One region of the Sphingobacterium sp. UDSM-2020 genome, then DNA from elsewhere that is predicted to be linked to it. Evidence: riboswitches for the same ligand, from Rfam matches in the RefSeq annotation. Region 1 holds a riboswitch; each other region holds the start of a gene.

Evidence for each region. A riboswitch is a leader RNA that binds a small molecule or an ion and turns the genes downstream of it on or off. The one in region 1 is predicted to bind S-adenosylmethionine.
Region 2: it holds a riboswitch for S-adenosylmethionine, as region 1 does, so the genes downstream of both, JAZ75_RS14000 (hypothetical protein) here and metF (methylenetetrahydrofolate reductase [NAD(P)H]) in region 1, are expected to answer to the same signal.
Region 3: it holds a riboswitch for S-adenosylmethionine, as region 1 does, so the genes downstream of both, metE (5-methyltetrahydropteroyltriglutamate--homocysteine S-methyltransferase) here and metF (methylenetetrahydrofolate reductase [NAD(P)H]) in region 1, are expected to answer to the same signal.
Region 4: it holds a riboswitch for S-adenosylmethionine, as region 1 does, so the genes downstream of both, JAZ75_RS20940 (O-acetylhomoserine aminocarboxypropyltransferase/cysteine synthase family protein) here and metF (methylenetetrahydrofolate reductase [NAD(P)H]) in region 1, are expected to answer to the same signal.

What each region holds. Positions count from the first base shown of each region.
Region 1 is NZ_CP066166.1:2,162,080-2,167,898, forward strand. It holds gene JAZ75_RS09225 (UvrD-helicase domain-containing protein) at 1-334, opposite strand, end outside; gene JAZ75_RS09230 (30S ribosomal protein S16) at 683-1,204, shown strand; gene rimM (ribosome maturation factor RimM) at 1,338-1,865, shown strand; SAM riboswitch class I at 2,032-2,137, shown strand; gene metF (methylenetetrahydrofolate reductase [NAD(P)H]) at 2,198-3,154, shown strand; gene JAZ75_RS09245 (protein O-mannosyl-transferase family) at 3,321-5,819, shown strand, end outside.
Region 2 is NZ_CP066166.1:3,325,614-3,331,432, forward strand. It holds gene JAZ75_RS13985 (N-acetylmuramoyl-L-alanine amidase) at 1-248, shown strand, start outside; gene JAZ75_RS13990 (MlaD family protein) at 318-1,271, shown strand; gene JAZ75_RS13995 (S9 family peptidase) at 1,312-3,396, opposite strand; gene JAZ75_RS14000 (hypothetical protein) at 3,716-3,979, opposite strand; SAM-I-IV-variant riboswitch at 4,015-4,108, opposite strand; gene JAZ75_RS14005 (DUF6266 family protein) at 4,630-5,259, shown strand; gene creD (cell envelope integrity protein CreD) at 5,350-5,819, opposite strand, start outside.
Region 3 is NZ_CP066166.1:1,092,044-1,097,862, forward strand. It holds gene JAZ75_RS04665 (sensor histidine kinase) at 1-38, shown strand, start outside; gene JAZ75_RS04670 (response regulator transcription factor) at 98-787, shown strand; gene JAZ75_RS04675 (phosphatase PAP2 family protein) at 849-1,616, shown strand; SAM riboswitch class I at 1,692-1,796, shown strand; gene metE (5-methyltetrahydropteroyltriglutamate--homocysteine S-methyltransferase) at 1,953-4,265, shown strand; gene JAZ75_RS04685 (RteC domain-containing protein) at 4,652-5,497, shown strand; gene JAZ75_RS04690 (helix-turn-helix domain-containing protein) at 5,748-5,819, shown strand, end outside.
Region 4 is NZ_CP066166.1:4,959,842-4,965,660, reverse strand. It holds gene JAZ75_RS20945 (homoserine dehydrogenase) at 1-462, opposite strand, end outside; gene JAZ75_RS20940 (O-acetylhomoserine aminocarboxypropyltransferase/cysteine synthase family protein) at 502-1,809, opposite strand; SAM riboswitch class I at 2,038-2,152, opposite strand; gene JAZ75_RS20935 (prephenate dehydrogenase) at 2,556-3,398, opposite strand; gene JAZ75_RS20930 (pyridoxal phosphate-dependent aminotransferase) at 3,411-4,580, opposite strand; gene JAZ75_RS20925 (ABC transporter ATP-binding protein) at 4,773-5,819, shown strand, end outside.

The DNA.
Region 1 (5,819 bases):
TGGTAAAATGGCTATAATCATGTAAGATTTTACGATAAACACGATGTGCTTTTTCTTGAATTGAAGTCGTACTCCAATATGGAAATTGGGTCAACAATAAACGTCTATAATCATCGATTTTTCGGCTTTGGTCACCTTGTGCTAATCCTTTTAGAACAGATAAGATCCTTTCCTTCATCTCAGCGGTCGCCTTATTAGTAAAAGTGACGGCCAATATTTCACGATAACTGTTTTCTTTTGAAAGTAATAAAGTCAGGTAATGGACAGTTAAGCTGAATGTTTTGCCTGAACCAGCTGAGGCTTTTAATATTTTTAATGGCGCTATCGATGACATGAATTCAATTTGATTTGGAAGGATGAAAATACGCTTATTAATTTGAATAGACAAAATTGCTAATGCGTACGGAGCCTTTAGAAATAAGGCAAAATTACAAATTAATTCCCTATATAAATTTGTATCATCCAGATGGCATCTATGATTTGTTTCGTTGTAAGACTAAGACGGTGTGCATGAAATAATTTGGCCATAATGGTATATAATGACGCTTATTTGTCATCTTTCTTATTCTGTGGAAGTTGACTTCTATTTTTAGTTTTTAACTTCCAATAATCCTTTGTATCTTTGCGTCCCCTCTTGCATGTAGCACGGGGGATATGTTGAATACATAAATAACACAAAAACATGGCAACTAAAATCAGATTGCAAAGACATGGTAAAAAAGGACGTCCTTTTTACCACCTAGTAGTAGCAGATGCACGTGCTCCACGTGATGGTAAATTCATCGAACGTATTGGTTCTTACAACCCAAACACAAATCCAGCGACTATCGTTTTGGATTTTGACAAAGCTTTGGATTGGATGAATAATGGTGCACAACCTACTGACACAGCTCGTACTATCCTTTCGGATAAAGGTGTTTTATACAAAAAACACTTATTAGGCGGTGTTAAAAAAGGTGCATTTGATGAAGCAGCTGCTGAAGCTAAATTTGTAGCTTGGACTGAAGCTAATGATGCAAGAACTGCTGGTAAAAAAGACGGTTTAGCAACTACTAAAGCTGAAGCTAAGAAAATTGCATTAGCTGCTGAAGCTAAGAAAAAAGAAGAAAAAGCTGCTGCTATTGCCGCTAAAAATGCGCCAGTTGTAGAAGAAACTCCTGCTGAAGAAACTGAAGCTCCTGCTGCAGAAGAAACTGAAGGTTAATTTTTCTTTCATACAGTATCAAGAAAGCCGGTTCAATTTTGATCCGGCTTTTTTTTAAGAATGTAGTTGCTATACCTACGAAGTACTGTATTTATATATTTATATTTTTAAATTTGCACTTTCAAATTAGAACATGACCATAGAAGAAAGTTTTTACATCGGTTATATTAGCAAAACACGTGGATTAAAAGGTGAGCTTCAGCTTTTTTTTGAATTTGAAGATTATCAAGATTTAGACTTTGATGTTTTATTTGCTGAAGTGAATAAAAAATTAGTGCCTTACTTTGTCGACAATATCAAATACCAATCAAATAGTACAGCCTATTTAAATTTAGAAGACGTCGATCATATTGATAAAGCACAACCTTTAGTGCGTAAGAAAATATACCTTCCAAATGATAAAATGCCAGAGCGTGATCCTGATGATTTTAGATATACGGATTTAATTGGATACTTGGTGATTGATGAAGTTCATGGAGAATTAGGAGAGATTAAACATGTACAGGAAATGCCTCAGCAATTTATAGCAACAGTAGACTTTAATGGAAAAGAATTGATGTTCCCATTAAATGACGATCTTATGCTAGGAATTGATTCAGAGGATAAAGTTTTAGAGGTTGATTTACCAGATGGATTGGTTGAGCTATATAAGGAGATTTAAAGTCTTCACGATATACAGATTAATAAAAAGGAGTTACTGTAGTTATATGCAGTAACTCTTTTTTATTTAAAGAAATCCATTTTAATAAACGTTTTATTGGGGCATTTTTTTAGGCATGACCTTAATATTATTTTGATTATAAATTTCTATTGCCGATATTAGCCGATGCTTATAGAGAAAGGCCGAGGGAATAGACCCAATGAAGCCTTAGCAACCTGTTATTTTATAAGGTGCTACATTCTACCCCAACTCAGAGCTGGGAAAGATAAGTTGAAACAAGTCCACTTGTGCATTTCGATGTAAGCCAACCAAAATCACTTTAAAAAATATTAATGAAAATCGTTGATCATATCAGTAATGCCAAAGGAAAAACTTTGTTTTCTTTTGAACTGTTGCCACCAGCTAAGGGGCAAGGTATCCAAAGTATTTTTAAAACAATGGATGCACTTATGGAATTCAAGCCTCCCTTTATCGATGTGACTTATCATAGAGAAGACTACATGTATAAGAAGCACGAGAGCGGTTTATTAGAACGTGTGGCTTATCGTAAACGTCCAGGGACTGTTGCAATTTGTGCCGCTATTATGAATAAGTATAAAGTGGATGCTGTACCACATCTTATCTGTGGTGGTTTCACAAAAGAGGAAACTGAAAATGCTTTGATAGATTTGAACTTCTTGGGTATTGACAATGTGCTCGTATTGAGAGGTGATGCAAGAAAAGGCGATCCTGATTTCATACCAACAGAAGGTGGTCATGCATTTGCAACAGATCTTTTACAGCAGGTTGCCGATATGAACCAAGGACAGTACTTACATGAGGATATTGCGATTTCAGAAAAGACCAACTTTTGTATTGGCGTTGCAGGATATCCTGAAAAACACTTCGAAGCGCCAAATTTTAATACCGATTTTAAATGGTTAAAAAAGAAGGTTGAGATGGGGGCTGAGTTTATTGTTACACAAATGTTCTTTAATGTTGAAAAATATAAAGAGTTTGTCAATAAGTGCAGGGAAAATGATATTCATATTCCAATTATACCAGGTTTAAAACCATTGACAACAAAAAAACAACTGATTACGCTTCCGAAAATTTTTCATTTGGATATTCCAGAGGAATTGAGTGAAGCAGTATCCGGATGTAAAAATAATGCAGACGTGAGACAAGTCGGAGAAGAGTGGTTGGTACAACAATGTAAAGAATTAATTGACTTTGGTGCGCCAGTTTTACATTTTTATACCATGAGTAATCCTGGACCGACTAAAAGTATTGTAGAAAAGTTATTCTAAGACTTATATCGTATAAAAAAGCCTGCTATCACATTATAGCAGGCTTTTTTATGCGTTTCGATTTTTGTTAAAAAAAGTTAATCACCCTCAAATGAAATCTCTTTTTATTATATTTAATTGAAAATTAATTTGATTTATCAAATAATCAATTAAACCTGAATCATTCATGGATTATAAGAAAGTAAACAACGTGTTAGGTTGGCTATGTGCCATCATAGCAACATCCGTTTTCATTATCACAGCAGAGCGAACAACAAGCTGGTGGGATACTGGTGAATTTATTGCATCAGCATATAAACTTCAGATTGTTCATCAGCCTGGAGCACCTTTGTTTCTAATGTTGCAGAATATATTTTCAAATTTTGCTTTAGGAAATTTAGCTCAGATTGCATTTTGGATGAATGTGGGTTCTGCTATATGCAGTGGTTTGACAGTTATGTTTTTGTTTTGGACCATAACAGCATTAGCAAGAAAAATTATCCAATCTGATCATCAATCCAATGATAAAAATCACCTGATTAAAATAATGGGAGCAGGCATGGTGGGAGCTTTAGCTTACAGTTTCTCCGATACATTCTGGTATTCAGCAGTAGAATCTGAAGTTTATGCGATGTCATCCTTATGTACAGCAGTCGTATTCTGGGCAATTCTAAAATGGGAAGCCCGTGCAAATAAACCGCATGCAGATCGTTGGCTTATTGTCATCGCTTATATTATTGGACTTTCAATTGGAGTTCATTTATTGAATCTATTAGTTATTCCAGCGATAGCACTTATTATTTATTTTAAGAAAACTGATCGTACAACGTTTTGGGGAATTAGTAAAGCATTGTTTATTGGACTAGGAATATTGGCCATTATTCTGTGGGGAATAATCCAGTACCTTATTAAATTTGCTGCCAAGTTTGATTTGTTTTTTGTCAATACACTTGGATTAGGATTTGGCTCGGGCATATTCGTTTTTGTCATAATGATCTTATCGGCATTAATTTATGGCATATATTACTCCTTAAGAAAAGGGAAAGTTATTTTGAATACAGCGATTTTGGCAACTTGTTTTATTTTATTAGGATATAGCTCTTTTACTATGGTATTGCTAAGGGCTAATGCTAACCCTTCCTTAAATAATAATGATCCTGAAAACGTATTTTCTTTCTTGGGTTATTTAAGTAGAGAACAGTATGAATCAGAGCCACTCATAAAAGGGCAATATTTTGATGCAAATCCGATTGGTATCAATGAACGTATTGATTATAGAAAAGACAACCACCAGTATACTTCAATAAAAAGAGCAGCAAGTTATCAATTTGATAGAGAAACCATTTTCCCAAGGATTTACAGTCAAAAACCCTATCATCAATATTTTTATAAAGGTTATTTAGGTATTGAAGAAGGAAGAAAAGCAAATTTTGCTGACAACTTGAAATTCTTCTTTAACTATCAAGTGGGGCATATGTATGCACGTTATTTCCTATGGAACTTTGTTGGAAGGCAAAATGATCAGCAGGGACACGGTTCTTTAACAGAAGGAAATTGGTTATCGGGGATTAAGGCTATTGACAATTTACATGTAGGTGGACAATCTAAATTATCGGATGAAATGATCCATAATCCATCTCGGAATACCTATTTTTTCCTTCCGCTAATAATTGGATTCGCAGGTGCACTATGGCATTTTAAACGTAACAAGAAAGATGCAACTGTTGTTAGTCTCTTATTTATGTTTACAGGATTGGCCATCGTTATCTATTTAAATCAATCTCCTTTGCAACCACGTGAACGTGATTATGCTTATGCTGGATCATTTTATGCTTTCGCAATCTGGATTGGATTAGGTGTATTTGCTATTTCTGAATTTTTTAAAAAATATATTAATGAAAGAAATGCAAATCTGCTTGCTACATCATTATGTCTCATAGCTGGCCCATTGATTCTTATTAGTCAAAATTGGGATGATCATAATCGATCGGAGAAATCGTTAGCTCGGGATATGGCGAAAAATTATTTAGAAACCTGTGCTCCCAATGCGATCCTGTTTACTTACGGTGATCATGATACTTTTCCGCTATGGTATTTACAAGAAGTAGAAGGTGTTCGGCGGGATGTTAGAATAGTGGTGATCAGTTATTTGACTTCTGACTGGTATTTCCGCCAGGTGAAAAATGGTACCTATCAGGCCGCAGGATTGCCGATCACGATACCGAATGAAAAGGTGGCAAAAGGCCTTCGAGAATCTTTGCCTTACCATGATCTGAATTTAGCAGGATCTACAGATATAAACTTGTTGTTGGATTTTTTATTATCAGATAGTAATGATAACAAACTTCAAATGAGAGACGGACAATATGAAAACTTTCTGCCAACAAAAAGCTTGAAGCTTGCCGTGAATAAGGAAGATGTCATTAGAAATAAAGTCGTACCTCAAGAATGGGAAAGTGAGATCCCAAAACAAATGGAGTGGACTTTTGGTAATGATTACGTCACCCGCGCAGATCTAGGCTTGATGTCTGTTCTTGTGAATAATAATTGGAAAAGACCAATTTATTTTTCAGGAATGGTACCCGCTGAAAGTTTGATGGGATTGGATAAATACATGGTTAATGAAGGGTTTGCCAAACGGTTGATGCCTATAGAAGCAAAGCTTGAAAAAGGGGAGTCTCTAATT
Region 2 (5,819 bases), 1.2 Mb from region 1:
AGAAAAGTGTCAAATTAGCAAATCTGATGCAACAAGAATATGTCAAATCAGGAAGAGTAAGCCGAGGGATTCTGGAACAGGGATTGGCAGTATTAGCAGAAGCAGGAATGCCAGCGGTTTTGACCGAAATTGGTTTTGTAAATAATCGTGCAGAAGAAGACTATATGCTATCGGATGAAGGACAAAGTGAGATCGTACAAAACTTAGTCTCAGCAATCAGCGCATTCAAAAAAAGCGTAGAAAGATAAACTTATTTGCCATTGTCTTGTTTAAATGATAAATTGAGTTCAATAAAAACACCTTAAGGAAATATTATTTTGAAAATATCAAACGAGACTAAAGTCGGAATTTTAGCTGTAATAGCAGTAACATTATTATTTATAGGATATAGCTTTTTAAAAGGTAATGATGTATTTAGCAGTGATAATACCTATTATACATCTTATCAGGCAGTGGATGGTCTTACAGCCTCTAAGCCTGTATTAGTGAACGGATATCAGATTGGCCGTGTTTCTAAGATGACATTGCAACCAGATGGAAGCATTCTGACAGAATTTAAAATTAAAGCCGAGTACAAAGTTCCGAAAAATACCGTTGCACGTATAGCAAGTACAGATCTTCTGGGTGGAAAAGCAATTGTATTTGATATGGGCAATAGTACAGAAATGGCTAAAGATGGTGAAACATTAGCTTCAGGTATTCAGGCAAATATAATGGACAAAGTAGAGCCTATTCAGAAAAGAGTTGAAACCATCACCATAAAATTAGATTCTGTACTGACAGTTGTCAATTCTGTTTTGGACGATCAATTTCAAGAAGACTTTAAGCAAAGTGTTCATAGTATTTCAACATCTTTAAAAAATGTGGAGCTAATTACGAAAGATGTAGAAGGTCTGGTTGGTTCGGAACGTAAAAGATTAACCACGATTATCTCTAATCTTGAAGTTATTACCAATACATTTAAAAATAATAGCGGTCAGATCACAGCTATCATGTCCAATTTGAATACTGTAACAGATAAAGCAGCTAAATTAGATTTCCAACAAACTATGGATAAAGCTAATATGGCTATGACTGACTTCCAAACAATCGTAGATAAGATCAACAAAGGGCAGGGTTCAATTGGATTATTGATCAATGATAATAAGCTTTATGATAATTTGAATAATGCTTCAGAAAGCCTTGATCACCTTATGAAAGATATTAAAGAGAAGCCGGGAAAATACATTAAGCTTTCCATCTTTGGTAAAAAGGGAGAGCAGGAGAAATAAAATTAAAAAGGCTTGAAGTTTACCTTCAAGCCTTTTTAATTTATAAGGTTTCTTTCAGCCATCCGAAAAATTCTCTTTGCCATACCTGAGCATTATGCCCTGATAACACCCAGTGATTTTCGTCTGGTAAATAAACTAATCTACTTTTGATTTTCTTCAATTGAGCAGCCTGAAAAGCACCTAGTCCCTGGCCAATCGGCACGCGGTAGTCATGACCTCCTTGAAAGATTAATATTGGTGTATTCCACTTGTCAACATATTCAGAAGGGTTGAATTCGGTATATGATTTTACATTTGCTTTATCCCAATAAGGACCGCCTAGTTCGTGGTTCGCGAAAAACAATTCTTCTGTTGTACCATACCAACTTCTCATATCGAATAAGCCGTTATGTGCAATTAATGTTTTAAATCTATTTTCATGTACTCCAGCCAGCATATATACTGAATAACCACCATAACTAGCACCGATAGCAGCACGACGTGTTGTATCTACATATTTCTCTTTAGAAATATCATCAATGGCAGATAAATAATCCCTTATAGGCTGTCCGCCCCAATCTTTGGATATTGCTTCATTCCATTTGACTCCCCAGCCAGGCATCCCGCGACGATTTGGAGCGATCACAATATAACCTTGAGAAGCGATAAGCTGTAGATTCCAACGGAATGAGTAAAACTGGGTCAGTGCAGACTGAGGTCCACCTTCGCAATATAAAATCGTTGGGTATTTTTTTGTTGGATCAAAATCTGGCGGATAAATTACCCAAGAAAAAAGATCTTGGCCATCAGAAGCTTTTGTAATTCTGGATTCAATTTTATTATCACTGATATGAGCATACATTTTATCATTGACAGTCGTCAATGCCGTTAACTTTTTATTCGCTAAGTCATATTTGTAAATCTCTGTAGCTCTTGTGAATTTTGTTGATGTTACGATCAACTGATTGGCTACCTGTCCCACAATTCCTGTGATATCAAAATTTCCTTCAGAGATTTGTTTAATCGATGCTAAAGATTTGTTTTTTAAATTAGTAGGAACAGTCAGTTCGAAAAGTTGTACGGTACCTTTGGATGGTGCCACAAAATAAATCTTACGATTGTCCTTGCTCCATATGAAAGAGTTTACTGTGCCGTCCCAATGTGCAGTAAGATTTAAACGCTGAGATGATGCTTTATCGAAAATAATGATATCATTTTTATCGGCTTCGTAACCATCTTTTTTCATACTTAGCCAAGTTAACTTAGTTCCATCTGGACTGTAAGTCGGGTTGGTATCATAGCCATTCATACCCTCAGTCAGATTTGTTGTTTGCTTAGAAGTAAGATCATAGCGGTAGATATCCGTATTTGTACTCACGGCATACTCTGTTCCAAACCTTTTTTTACTGACATATAGCACAGCTTTACTATCTGGTGTCCACTCAAAATCTTCAGAACCGCCAAATGGCATTTGAGGGCTATAGAAAGGCTCATCCTGCAATAAATCAATTGCTTCGCCAATCTTACCGTTGTTATAGCTGGCTACAAATGGATGATTGAATTTTCCATTATTGAACGTGTCCCAATGACGGTAGTCAAGATTGTCAAAAACATAAGCGTCAGATTTTGGTAAATCAGGATATTTGTCGGTACTGTGATATTTTTTGATTAAAACTGCTTTGCTAAATAAAATATATTGACCATTTGGAGATAGCTTTACATTTTCTAGATCAGTTTCGCTGTGTGTCAATTGTATAGCTTCACCTTTATATCTATTCTTTTTCCAAAGTTGCCCTTTGAACAAGTAAATGATATCGCCATTTTCTGTAATCTGTACGACAGACTCACCGCCCTTTTCACTTGTTAGAGGAGCTGTGTTACCTGTTTCTAGGGATAATGTGTAAAGGTTTTTTTCCGAACTGTTTGTTTCTATAGCATAATTAGAGACACCATATACTAAAGTTTTTCCATCTGTTGAAATTCCTTCTCCAGAAACACGGCCTAATTTCCAAAGTGTCTGCGGATCTAATGGTGCTTTTGCGGTGTTTTCCATATTAAGAACCATTTTGGTTTCTTTGTTTTCCTGAGCTATTGATGCCGAAGCGCATAATAAAATGGAAAGCGTTATTAAAGATTTTTTTTTCATAAAGAATACGAATATGAACAGGCAAGATACAAAATCTAAGATCATTTAACATATTAAATAAAGTATTGGAGAAAGAAAACAAGGTGAAGGAATTGTTCAGAATGACGCGATATCACTTTGTGTTAAACTATTGAAGGGAATTGGAGAAATTATAAAATACTATCTTAGCGCATTAAAAAAAGCATAGCATTGATATTAGTGACTGAAAATTATATAGAATTAGTTGGATAAAAAAAGCTTCACTCAGTGCTCAAAAAGGAAGGGCTATTTAACCTTTTTAGCGCTGAGTGAATACGCAATTTTAAAGCTGTCTTTGCTCTTATTGGAGAATCGGGATAAGCGTATTTTCCTCTAATCTTACTGCGACATACTTTACGGAAGTAAAACCATCTTCTCTAGAAATGATGTTGGAAAGATCTAGCCCTCTTTTAGAAAAAGTACTTATGAGCGCAGTGCGGAATGTAGATTTGGAAGAACCCCAACCTTTTTCCGATACCGTATCATTGTTGAGCTGTATCAGTTCGTTGATTGAATAATAACTGAATTTTTCCAGTAAATGTTGATAAAGATTTGGTGTTGACATACAATTTAAAAATTTAAAGGATTAAACCATAAACTGTATCCAGATATTTTTGGTCGAAACCCATATTAATTTACCACCGCGGTTATGTAACTCGGTTGGTATTGCAACGTGCAATTCTGAATACTCTACAAAGTTAGTAGATTTTATTTTGTTTCAAAATTTATTTTAAAATAATTAATTCATGATGAGAATTTTATGAAGGAGATTGACGTTTTTTTTCCATTATTTAAATAATTATACACGCTATGTTTCCACAAATAGCGTGTATAATTGATAATCAATAGTAGCATTAATTGCGTATTTCCCTCCTATCCCTTCAAAAGGAGGGATCTTGACCGATCATTATGTATGTGCTGTCTCGTTATACAAACTGATGTGATATGAGTGTTACACTCTTAGATATTGTAATACTCTTACTAGTAAAATACGGTTACATAACTATATATCTCATTACTATATTTAGAGATATATTAGAGTCATTATAGAGGGTTTCTAGAGGGTTTATAGAGGTAAAGCACTATAAAACCTCTATTTAACCTCTTTATAACTTCTATATTATCACTTTAATTATTATATTAGAACAGCATGATATATAGATGTAATCTTAGTAGGTCATGCATCTTAACCAATTTCCAATATAACCTAGTAATATGGCAATATTAAAAGCAGGAATAAATGGACCCTTTTCGGGTAAAGTCGGAAACGTAGTAGGGTATCAGTTAAATGGACAATCCGTTATCCGCTCTCTACCATTTGTTATAAAAAGAGCTCCAAGTAAGTTAACGATCATTAATCGCATGCGGATGAAGGTCGTATCCCAATTTTTGACATATGTTAAAAAACCGATTGCGTTTGGTTATAAAAATATAGCCCCTAAAGGTAGCCGTGTTGGGGCTTTTCAATCAGCTCAATCCTATTTATTCAATAATGCGATCGATTATGATGCAGACAACATGCCCTATATTAATCCTGAAAAAGTATTAGTTTTCCGAGGAGATATGACACCACCGCTGCTTATTAAGGTAGAGCGGAAGGATAATAAACTTCATGTCGAATGGAATAAGGATGCATGTAAAGGTTATTCAGCTGCGGTGGTTGTCCTGGCATATGTTATAGAAAAGTACGCTGCTTTGAACGAGGGTGCGGCGATCTCAAACGAAGGCAAAATGGTATGGGAACATCAGCTGTTCAATAGCGATGAACAAGTACATATCTATGTCGGTTTCTACGATATGCTTAATGATGAGTTTTCAGATTCTGTATATGGGGGGTGTGTATAAATTTAATAAGATATACCATATCTTATTATTTTCTTTTAAGGAGTATCAAGATATATGTTAAATATATCTTGATACCTTCTGTTGCCAATCTCATCGTTTATCGTATTGATACCAATTGATCTTTGTGGATATGCGCATTAAAATTGCCAATATGATAAATATACCTATTGTACCCACTATGAGTGAATAATCACGTAATTGCATTAAGATAAATATGAAACTATAGAAAATGGAAAGTATTCCAGAAAAGATAAGTGCAGACCTGCTATCATTGGTAATAGATTTAATGAATGAAGCGATAAGAATAATAGTAGCTAATGCGGCTAGTAGGTAAGCGAGGTTGAAACCCAGATGCTCACTAATGGAAAGAAGCAGTGAGTAAAAGAGTACCATAGCAAAACCAATCAGCATATACTGTATAAGATGTATGCGTTGTTTTTTTATAATTTCTGTGAAAAACAGTGCTGCAAATGTTAGAATAATAATCAAAATTCCATATTTGGCTACACGGGTAGTTTTTTGATAATTATTGACTTCCTCTAAGAAGTTGATTTGAATCA
Region 3 (5,819 bases), 1.1 Mb from region 1:
GAACGCAGTTTGACATCCTATTACCCATAAAAAATTAAATTTAAAACGATATTAATTTCGTATATTATCATCAATATTCGAACAAAACCATAAGAATATGCAGAAGATATTATTAGCAGAAGACGATCCAAACTTAGGAGATTTATTAAAAGATTATTTAGAGCTTAAAGGAAAATTTGATGTCACCTTATGTACAGATGGTGAAGAAGCTGTCAATCAATTTCGCAAGAGCAGTTATGATCTTTGCATCTTAGACGTCATGATGCCCAAGAAAGATGGCTTTACAGTAGGCCGAGAAATCAGGAAAATAAATACAACAACCCCCATCATATTTGCTACTGCAAAAGGTATGATGGAAGATAAAACAGAAGCATTTGAACTTGGTGGCGATGATTATATCACAAAACCATTTCGAGTGGAAGAATTGCTCCTTCGCATAAATGCATTGCTTAAGCGTGTTGTAAGAGAGAAAGATGATCAGGTTGTAAGCGATAAATTTGAGATTGGAGAGTACTTCTTCGACTATACAAGTCAACAAATTGCGCATAAAGGTGTGCAACAAAAACTATCAACGAAAGAAGCGGAATTATTACGTCTACTTTGTCTAAAAAAGAATGATGTACTGACTCGAGAAGAAGCCCTTTTAAAAATTTGGCATGATGACAATTACTTTACAGGCCGGAGTATGGACGTTTTCTTAAGCAAATTGAGAAAATACCTACGAGATGATCCCAAAGTTGAAATTGTCAATGTACATGGAAAAGGCTATAAATTATTGGTTAGCTAATACACAATTACTAGAATAATAAAGAGATGTTAAAACATCTCTTTTTGTTTATCTTGCAACAATGAAACTATCAATTCGATTTTTTTTAATCCTTTCAATCTTTTGCTCTTCTACATCGCTTTATGCGCAAAAAGATACTTTACAAAATGATAATCAAGATTTTGAAACCAATGCTAAGACAATAAATTATAAGCAATTAATAGTTCCTGTGGCTTTAATGACTTACGGAGTAATCTCATTAAATAGCCCATACCTCAAACATAAGGATCAACAAATAAACAATTCAATTAATAATGATCCGTCCAAAACTTTTAAACTTGATAATGTTAGCGTTTTCATTCCTTCTGCCGCTGTCTTTGGGCTTGACTTACTCGGAATACCAAGTAAGCACAATTTAAAACAACGCTTAGTGGTAAGTTCGATTGCCCATGCAATCACCTTATCAGCAGTTTATACCATAAAAAAAACGACACCTACTTGGAGACCTGATCGCGCAGATCAAGAATCTTTTCCTTCAGGACATACTGCTGTACCTTTTACCGGTGCAGAAATTCTATGGCAAGAATATAAAGATCAATCCATTTGGTATGGTATTGCAGGCTATACAATTGCGGCGGGAACAGGTTACCTGAGAATGTATAATCATAAACATTGGTTTTCTGACGTCGCCATGGGAGCTGGTATTGGTATTATGGGAACAAAAATTGCATACTGGCTATTACCATTATTTGATAAACACTTGCAATCAAAAAAAACAAGTTACCTAACGATGGCAACACCGTTTTACAATGGAAAACAAATTGGTTTGTCTGCTAATTTCCAATTTTAAACCTTGGTTTATTATCATTTTTATATAAAAGTTACAAAATATTTGTTTTTATAAAACTAATTCCGATATTTACAGCGCTTATAGAGAAAGGCAGAGGGAATAGACCCAATGAAGCCTTAGCAACCTGTCAATTGACAAGGTGCTACATTCTACCCCATCAAAAAGTGGGAATGATAAGCTAGACACAAAATATATCTTGTGCCCTCCTCTCTAAAAGCAATCAAAAAATTTAGTAAATAGATTCAAGAATTTTTGATCGTTTTTTATTTCGAATAAAAAAAATCCTTCTAATTTCTTGCTTCGTTAAGGTTGAACAAATAAAATAATTTTATATTTATGTTACTAACGAACAACTTAGGTTACCCACGTGTAGGTGCCTTCCGCGAGTTGAAAAAGGCCAATGAAGCATATTGGGCTAAAAAAATCAGCGCGCAAGAATTATTGCAGGCTGGACTGAAAATCCGTGAAGGCAACTGGAAAACTCAAAAAGATGCTGGCATCGATTTGATTCCTTCCAATGATTTTTCATTTTATGACCAAGTTTTAGACTTGACATTAACTGTAGGTGCAATCCCTGCACAATATCAATCACTTTTAAATAACGAAGATAAAGGATACAATTTGGACCTTTACTTTGCAATGGCGCGTGGTTTCCAGCAAGATGGCGTTGACGTAACGGCAATGGAAATGACAAAATGGTTTGACACCAACTACCATTACATCGTACCTGAATTCGTGAAAAATCAAGAATTCAAATTGACTTCAGAGAAATTCTTAAATGAATATAATGAAGCAAAATCTTTAGGTATTGAAACGAAGCCTGTGTTAATTGGCCCGATCTCATACTTATTATTAGGTAAAGAAAAAGAATCTGGTTTCAACCGTATCGATTTAATCGATAAGTTGGTTCCTGTATATGAAGAAATCTTAACTAAATTGGCTACCGCTGGTGCAAAATATGTACAAATTGATGAGCCATTTTTAGCTTTAGATATTGATGATGCAACACGTGCTCTATACACGCGTGTATTTACTAAATTAGCTGCTGCTGCTAAAGACATCAAAATTATTGTAACGACTTATTTCGAGGCTTTACGTGACAACGAAGAAACAGCTATAAACTTACCAGTTTACGCAGTTCATGTTGATTTAGTAAGAGGTGAAAACCAACTCGACACTATATTAGCCAAAGTTCCGGCTTCATTAACACTTTCTTTGGGTGTAGTTGAAGGTCGCAACATTTGGAAAAATGATTACGTAAAATCATTAGCACAAATCAAAAAAGCTGTTGATGCTTTAGGCAAAGACCGTGTATTAGTAGGACCTTCGAGTTCATTATTACACGTACCTTTCGATTTAGACAATGAAGATAATGAAGAGTCATTGCCTAAAGAAGTTAAAAATTGGTTGGCATTTGCTAAGCAAAAATTAGCAGAGGTAAAAGATTTAGCGATCTTAGCTGAAGGCGAAGTAGATGCAAAAACAGCTGAGCGTTTCGAAGCCAATAAGGCTGCTGCGGAAGACCGTCGTACATCTTCTTTAATCCACAAGCCTGAAGTTAAAGAACGTACAGCAAATATCACTGATGATGATGCTAAACGTACATCTACTTTCTTAGCTCGTAAAGAAGCACAACAAGCGAAATTTAATCTTCCAGCATTTCCAACAACGACAATTGGTTCATTCCCACAAACTAAAGATGTTCGTAAATGGAGAGCTGATTTGAAAAAAGGCGCAATTTCTCAAGAACAATACGATAAAGAAATCGCAGAAGAGACAGAAAGAACAATCCGTCTTCAGGAGCAATTGGATATCGATGTATTAGTTCATGGTGAATTCGAACGTAATGACATGGTTGAGTACTTCGGAGAGCAATTAGCAGGTTATGCCTTCACTAAAAACGGATGGGTTCAATCATATGGTTCACGTTGTGTAAAACCTCCAGTTATTTATGGTGATGTTTACCGTCCTGCTGATATGACCGTACGTTGGTCTTCATATGCTCAAACCCTGACAAACCGTCCAGTAAAAGGAATGTTAACGGGGCCGGTTACGATCTTACAATGGTCATTCGTACGTAACGATCAACCACGCTCTACAACAACTTACCAAATTGCATTAGCGATTTTAGATGAAGTACAAGCTTTAGAAAAAGCAGGTATTAAAATTATCCAAATCGATGAACCTGCAATTCGTGAAGGTCTGCCATTACGTAAAGCTGATCACCAACAATATTTAGATTGGGCTGTACGTTCATTCCGAGTTTCATCTTCGAATGTAGATGACGATACACAGATTCACACCCATATGTGTTACTCTGAGTTCAACGATATCATTGAAGATATTGCTGCAATGGATGCTGATGTAATTACTATCGAGACTTCACGTTCGCAAATGGAATTATTAGATGCATTTGCTGCAGATTTTAAATATCCAAACGATATTGGACCAGGTGTATATGACATTCACTCTCCTCGTGTACCGAGTACAGAAGAGATGGTTGAATTATTACGTAAAGCAAAAGCTGTAGTTCCAGCTGAGCAACTTTGGGTAAATCCTGACTGTGGTTTAAAAACACGTGCTTGGCCAGAGACTAAAGCTGCCTTAGAAGCTATGGTTGAAGCTGCTAAAATCTTGCGAGCTGAATAAGTTTAGATTTTTAGAATTATAAATATAAAAGATCCTGAAGTTAAATCACTTCAGGATCTTTTTTTTATAAAAAGATTAGTTTGACCTAAATAGGTTCATTAAGAGTAGATTACAAGAATGGAAAATGCTATCGGTAACGATTTAGTAATGGTGCTTACTGCACTTGCTTTCACTTGATTACCTTGTAAATCATTAATGCAAATGTAATAAATTAATGGGTAAAGTACATTACTGCTTTACCCATTTTTTCATCTAAGTTCTATGAAAAAATCCCCCCATAGGGTGTAATCTGTGATATTGGTTTCAAGATTATTTCCAAATTTTGGCTTATATACAATAATTGTAACTCCGAAACAAATAGTGCTAACTTTTAAAATGATTACGCTATGGAAATCGTATTGAGTAAAATATTATCGCAAATTAGGTATCAGGAAGATAAACTTTCATCTCAAATGTTGCCAACATCGGAAGAAGCATATCAAATGACCTTATTCCTTAATGAAATGTTGTGTTCCATAAAAACCCAAGTCGTACAGACTGGATTTACAGATGAACAGCAAGAGATAGAATTTTTCAAAAATATCAAACCGCAAGTTTTAGGTAAACTCATATACTATAACAAAGTATTCCGTATTGAAACAACTTGTCCGGTGAGTAATGGGGAAATACACCAAAGCTATTATGAGAACCTATTAAAATCGCTGAAATCAGAATATAAAGAGAGTATATGCAATGAAGATTTTTACAGGTACTATCGTACAGGAAGGACTGACCGAGATCATTCTTTTTTCAGGCTCGGGCAAATCAATTACCACGATGGCTTAAAGAGTGGCGTATTTGAAATCGACCTTAGTTTTTCAACATACTATGATAACAAGATAGCTCATATTATAGCGAACGAATTACTTTATACTTATATGATTGCTAAAATAAATCCTGAAGAAAATCCAGATTTGATTTTAATAAATGGAGATGCAAATAAAGATATTTCGTGGACAAATACTCAAAATGCCCTTATCGAACTTATATATGCTTTATATGCTTCAAATTCCATTGCTTATGGAAAAATAGGTATTAGAAAATTAGCTTTGATTTTCCAGGTGTTATTCCGAACGCCCTTAAACGATATACATCATTCTTTCCATAGAATGAAAACAAGAGCAGGTTCTCGAACGGCATTTTTAGATCAGCTCAAAATATCCCTTGAAGAGTATATGGACAAAGACCTTTAGTTGTTTCATTACAGTTTTTAAGAGCAGAACATTTTTTGTACTGCTCTTTTATTTGCCCATAAATGCCAATTGGCAAATGTCAGTAAAACTCCATTAAGAAATATCTTAAATGCTCCAAAACCCTTATTAAACAAGGGTTTCTCATAATTGTAAAAATTTTCAAAAAACCGCCTAACCAATTGGCGAGGGTTGGCGGACAAACACTGCCACCTTTGAGAATTTTGCATTGTAAACATTAAGGAGCAATGCGATGAAAATAATCACAATCGAAGAAGAAGCGTGGCAACAGCTCAACAGCCGTATTAATGCCATTGCTGATTAC
Region 4 (5,819 bases), 2.8 Mb from region 1:
ATTAGAGGAGCCATTAAAAATACCGGTCACGGCATGTAATAATTCATTGTCATAATACTCTTCTAAATTGCGGATAATTGGAATACTTCCGCATACTGCACCTTCATATAGTAGACTTGTTCCGTATTCTTGTTGTATTGCCGCTAATTCTTCTAAATGCGTGGCTATCATTTTCTTATTTGCAGAAACAACGTTTTTTCCAGATTTTAATGCACGAACAGTCAGTGCGTAAGCCGCATCAGCATCATCGATCAATTCTACTACGGTATTGATTTCAGGGTCACCAAGAATAGCCTCAGCATCTGTTGTGAATAATTCAGCAGGTAATGATCTTTTTTTGTCAGCGTTCTTGATGACAAATTTTTTAATTTCTAAATTTAAGTTTTTAGTCTTGATAATGTCGTACAATCCTTGTCCTACAACCCCAAATCCAAACATTCCAATCGTTAATTTCTTACTCATAGTTTTTTTTACGCTTTTATATAATAGTGCTATCTGAAATTATTTAATTTTATCGAAGGCCTGTTGTAAATCTGCTTTGATATCGTCAATATGTTCGATACCGACAGATAGGCGTAATAATCCTACAAATACACCTGCAGCTTTTTGAGCTTCTTCACTCAGTTGTTGATGTGTAGTCGCCGCAGGGTGTATGATCAATGATTTCGTATCACCCACATTTGCGAGATGACTTATTAGCTCTAAGCTATCGATAAAAGCATCGGCTTTTGTCACGTCACCTTTTATTTGAAATGAAAGAACAGCACCATATCCATTTTTTAAATATTTTTGCGCATTTGCATAGCTAGGAGAGCTTTTTAACCCTGGATAATTCACTTTTTCCACTTGCGGATGGGCTTCTAACCATTTCGCAATTTCTAATGTGTTGTCTACATGACGCTGAACACGAAGTGATAATGTTTCTAGGCCCTGGATTAATTGGAATGAATTGAAGGGTGAAATAGCTGGTCCAAAATCACGTAGTCCTTCAACACGTGCGCGGATTGCAAATTGAATGTTTCCAAATGGGCCATTAACGCCAAAAACATCTGAAAAAACTAATCCATGGTATCCTTCTGAAGGTTCAGAAAACTGTTTGAATTTACCATTTCCCCAGTTGTAAGTACCACCATCTACGATGACACCACCAATACTTGTACCGTGACCACCAATCCATTTTGTTGCAGACTCTACAACTACAGAAGCGCCGTGTTCAAGAGGTTTAAATAGATATCCACCAGCTCCAAAAGTATTGTCTACGATAAGTGGTAAGTCATGTTTTCTAGCAACAGCTGCTATCTTATCAAAATCTGGAATATCGTAACTTGGGTTTCCAATTGTTTCTAGGTATAAAGCTTTTGTGTTTTCATCGATTAGTGATTCAAACTCCTCGGCAGTTGTTTCTTTAGTAAAACGTACTTCAATACCAATTCTTTTAAATGCTACTTTAAATTGATTATATGTACCACCGTATACATTACTGCTGGAAACAAAATTTTCACCAGCTTCTACGATATTATTTAATGCAATGAATTGTGCAGCCTGTCCAGAAGCGACTGCTACAGCGGCGATACCGCCTTCCAATGCAGCAATACGTTTCTCAAATACATCTGTTGTTGGATTCATCAGACGTGTATAGATGTTTCCAAATTGTTTTAAAGCAAATAAGTTCGCTCCATGTTCTGCATTTTCAAATACGTATGAACTGGTTTGGTATATAGGTACTGCACGCGCTCCAGTTGTTGGATCGGCAACTTGACCAGCATGCACTTGAAGTGTTTCGAATTTTAAATTTTTATTTGTAGACATTGTAGTTATAATTAATTAGTTGAAGATTCGTTAATAAAAAATAGGGGTGAGATTGTGCACATGGATATGTACTTGAAATCAATAAATTTTAAAAAAGATTGATTAACAAGAAAACGTAAACATGTGCAAAAGCATTCGCATCTGTTTTGATGGAATATTTGTATCTGTTACGTTGGTGCTAGAATTTACCTTCTTGTTTTGTTGTAATGTTATTATCATTTGTCGTTTCATTTATATCCTCCAAAGCAATATTACTTTGGACAGGAATTGGCACCTTTTCAAACGTATTTTGAAGGTTGCCAGTGGGTCATTGAGCCAGTCTCTCGCCACTTCTTTATAAATCAAGACCTGATTAAGAGGTGTTGATTAGATGTATTTCTATTTGAACTACGATGCAAATATATGCCTTGCTTTTTACAAACCAAAATATTTTATGCTATTTCTTAGAAAATACTTCTAATTCTACTCGTAATTGATCGTAAACTCTCACTATTATGTAAGTATTGGTAGTTGATGGGGCAGCATTTATTTATTCCGATATGTTTATACGTCGTGGATGAAATCCATATCAGTAATTGAAAGCAATATAACTGAAATATACGGTGTTAAACAGACAACAGCAGATCGATGATCCTGTGATCTTTTTTTATAAAAAAGAAAATAGGAACCTTGCGAGTTCCTATGCTTTCTTCTAATTACTTTGTATGAAACAATAATTCGCCTTTGCCGGTTGGAGCAAGTGGGTTTTATTTAATAATACGTTTAATCTTATTTGATTTTTTAATTAATTTGTGTAATTGAGTGTAATTTTCATCTTGGATGGCATCTTTTAAAGCCTGCAGCTGCTTGATGTTTTCCTCTAACACTTCGAGTACATTAACTCTGTTTTGTTTGAAAATAGGTGTCCACATATCCGGTGAGCTTTTTGCTAAGCGTACCGTTGATTCAAAACCAGATCCTGCCAATTCAAATATTCGACCCTGCGATTTCTCTTTCTCTAAAACAGTTAGCGCTAGAGCAAAAGAAGTCAGGTGAGAAATATGGGAAACATAGGCTGTGTGTGTATCATGCTCCTCTGCAGTCATAAATGACGTCCGCATTTCCAGTTGTTCGGTAATGGAATCTGTTAATTCGAACGCATCTTCATCAGATTTAAATGCCTCAACGTAAACCATCATTTTATCTTTAAACAAATTTGGTAATGCTGCTTCGGGGCCTGAATATTCGGTACCAGCCATTGGATGGGCGGCAACATAGCGGCCACGATTAGGGTGTTCCGAGATTAACTGTAAAATATTTAGTTTGGTAGAGCCCATGTCAATGATGACTTGATCTTTTACGAGGTCCAATAATTTGGGCGCTAATGTGATTATCGCATCAACTGGAGCTGTGAGAATGATCACTTTACATTTTTCTAAAGCTTCCTCTAATGTTGCCTTTTGATCAATGAAGCCTATTTGCAATGCTTTCGTTAGATTAGCATCGCTTTTGTCAACACCAAAAACCTGATCACAGAATTTTTTTTCTTTTAGTTTCATGGCGACGGAGCCACCAATTAAACCGACGCCAATAATGGCTATATTCATCATGTTATTTCAATCTTAATTCGTTTGTTTTGCTTGTTCTATTCTAGCAATTGCTTCTTTTAATACTTCAACTGAGGCACATAAACTTATTCTAATATAGGTGTTTCCAGCACTTCCGAATATACCTCCGGGAGTAATAAAGACACGTGATAGATCTAATACCTCATCACTTAACGTGTAGCCTGATTCGTAATTATCTGGAATTTTGGCCCACACAAATAAACCGACCTGATTCTTTTTATATGTACAGCCCAACAGGTTCATGATTTCGAAAACCAACTGTCTTCTTTCGTGATAGATTGCATTTAAATCTTGATACCATGTTTGATCCAACTGCAATGCCTTGGCCGCTGCTAATTGAGCTGGTAAGAACATTCCCGAATCCATGTTGCTTTTAAAACGTAATACTTCATTGATCCGTGCCTCTGCACCCACTAACATACCGATTCGCCATCCGGCCATATTGGAGGATTTGCTTAATGAATTAAGTTCCAAGGCAACATCTTTTGCACCTTCAATAGACATAATGCTTTTAGGGCTGTCTGTCAAGATAAAACTATAAGGATTGTCGTGGCAGATTAAAATATGGTTTGCCTTTGCAAAAGCAATCAATTCAAGATAAAATCCTTCGTTTGCACTCGAACCAGTTGGCATATGCGGGTAGTTGATCCACATTAATTTTACTTTTGATAAATCGTTTTCAGAAAGCTTTTTAAGATTAGGTAACCAATCTGTTTCTTCAGATAAATCATAGGTAATTGCCGTGGCTCCACTTAGCCGTACTGCTGCCGCATACGCTGGATATCCCGGATTTGGTATTAAAACCTCATCACCTTCTTGTAAGTAAGTCATGCAAATGTGAACAATACCTTCCTTAGAGCCTATTAAAGGTAAAATTTCTGTATTTGGATTGAATGTTGCCTGATAATAACGTTGATACCAATCTGCAATTGCTTGCCTCAAAATAGGTGAACCTTTATAGTTCTGATAGCCATGTACATTGGTTTTAGCCGCTTCTGTCGTCAAGGTCTGAATAACTTCAGGGTGAGGAGGTAAGTCGGGGCTTCCGATGCCTAAATTAATCACGCGAGCACCTGCTTTATTGAGCTCATCAATCTCTCTTAATTTTTTTGAGAAATAATATTCTTCGGTTTGTTGCAACCTTTTGGCAACTTCTATTTGCATTATGTTCTGGTATTTTACAATTTACAAGGACTAAATTAGGCTTTTTCTATTAAAATAATAGTATAATGTCGTTTAAATTGGTGTTTATTGAATTAAATTTTTAATATCATCCAAGTGCAAGATTTCATTCCTTTAAAGTATTCCTTATATATTGCGCGTAATTTTAGTATTTTTGCTACCTTAATATCATAAATGAAAACATACTTTAGATTACTTTCTTTTGCCAAACCCATTGAGAAATATGCTATTCCGTATATTATCTGTACATTAATTACAGTTGTATTCAGTACGTTAAACTTGGCTATGTTGGCTCCTTTGCTAAATACCATATTTAGTACGAATGAACCTGCTACTCAGGTGATTTTGGTAAAGCCAGTTGGTTATAATCCCCTGGATTATTTCAACTATTATTCAAATTTTGCCAATCAAGAGTTTGGCCCTAATAAAGCATTGCAATATGTGTGTATTGCAATTATTTTTTCTGTTTTCATCAGTAATCTGTTTCGTTATCTATCTCAACGCATTATGGAAAACTTACGTATTCATACTTTATTGAATTTACGTAAAGCTGTTTTTGATAATGTGATGGATCTACACTTAGGATATTTTAATGGTCAAAGAAAAGGAGATATTATTTCAAAAATAGCCTCAGATGTTCAGGTGGTGCAGTTTTCTGTGACAGGTACTTTGCAAGTAGCTTTTAAAGAGCCCCTTCAACTTATTGCATATTTAATCACGTTATTTGCTATCTCAACCAAATTGACTCTTTTTGCGATGTTGGTTATCCCAGTTTCTGCATTTTTTATATCGAAGATTGTTAAGACATTAAAGGCGCAAGCTATCGCAGGACAAACCTCCTATGCGAATATGATTTCCTTTTTAGATGAGGCTTTATCAGGAGCTCGTATTGTTAAGGCTTTTAATGGAACAAATTTTGTTAAAAAACGCTTCAATGATGAGAACGATCGTTATGCCGGTATTATGCGTGCTATGGCAAGACGGCAACAGATGGGGTCGCCAGTATCCGAATTGTTAGGTGTAATCATGGTGGCGATTATTTTATTATATGGTGGAAATTTAGTTTTGTCAGGTAGTGATGAATTTGGTGCGTCGGAATTTATTGCATATATCGCGATATTCTCCCAAGTTATGCGTCCTGCAAAAGCATTAACTGATGCATTTAGCAATATTCATAATGGTATCGCTGCTGGTGAGCGTGTACTGGAATTGATTGATACC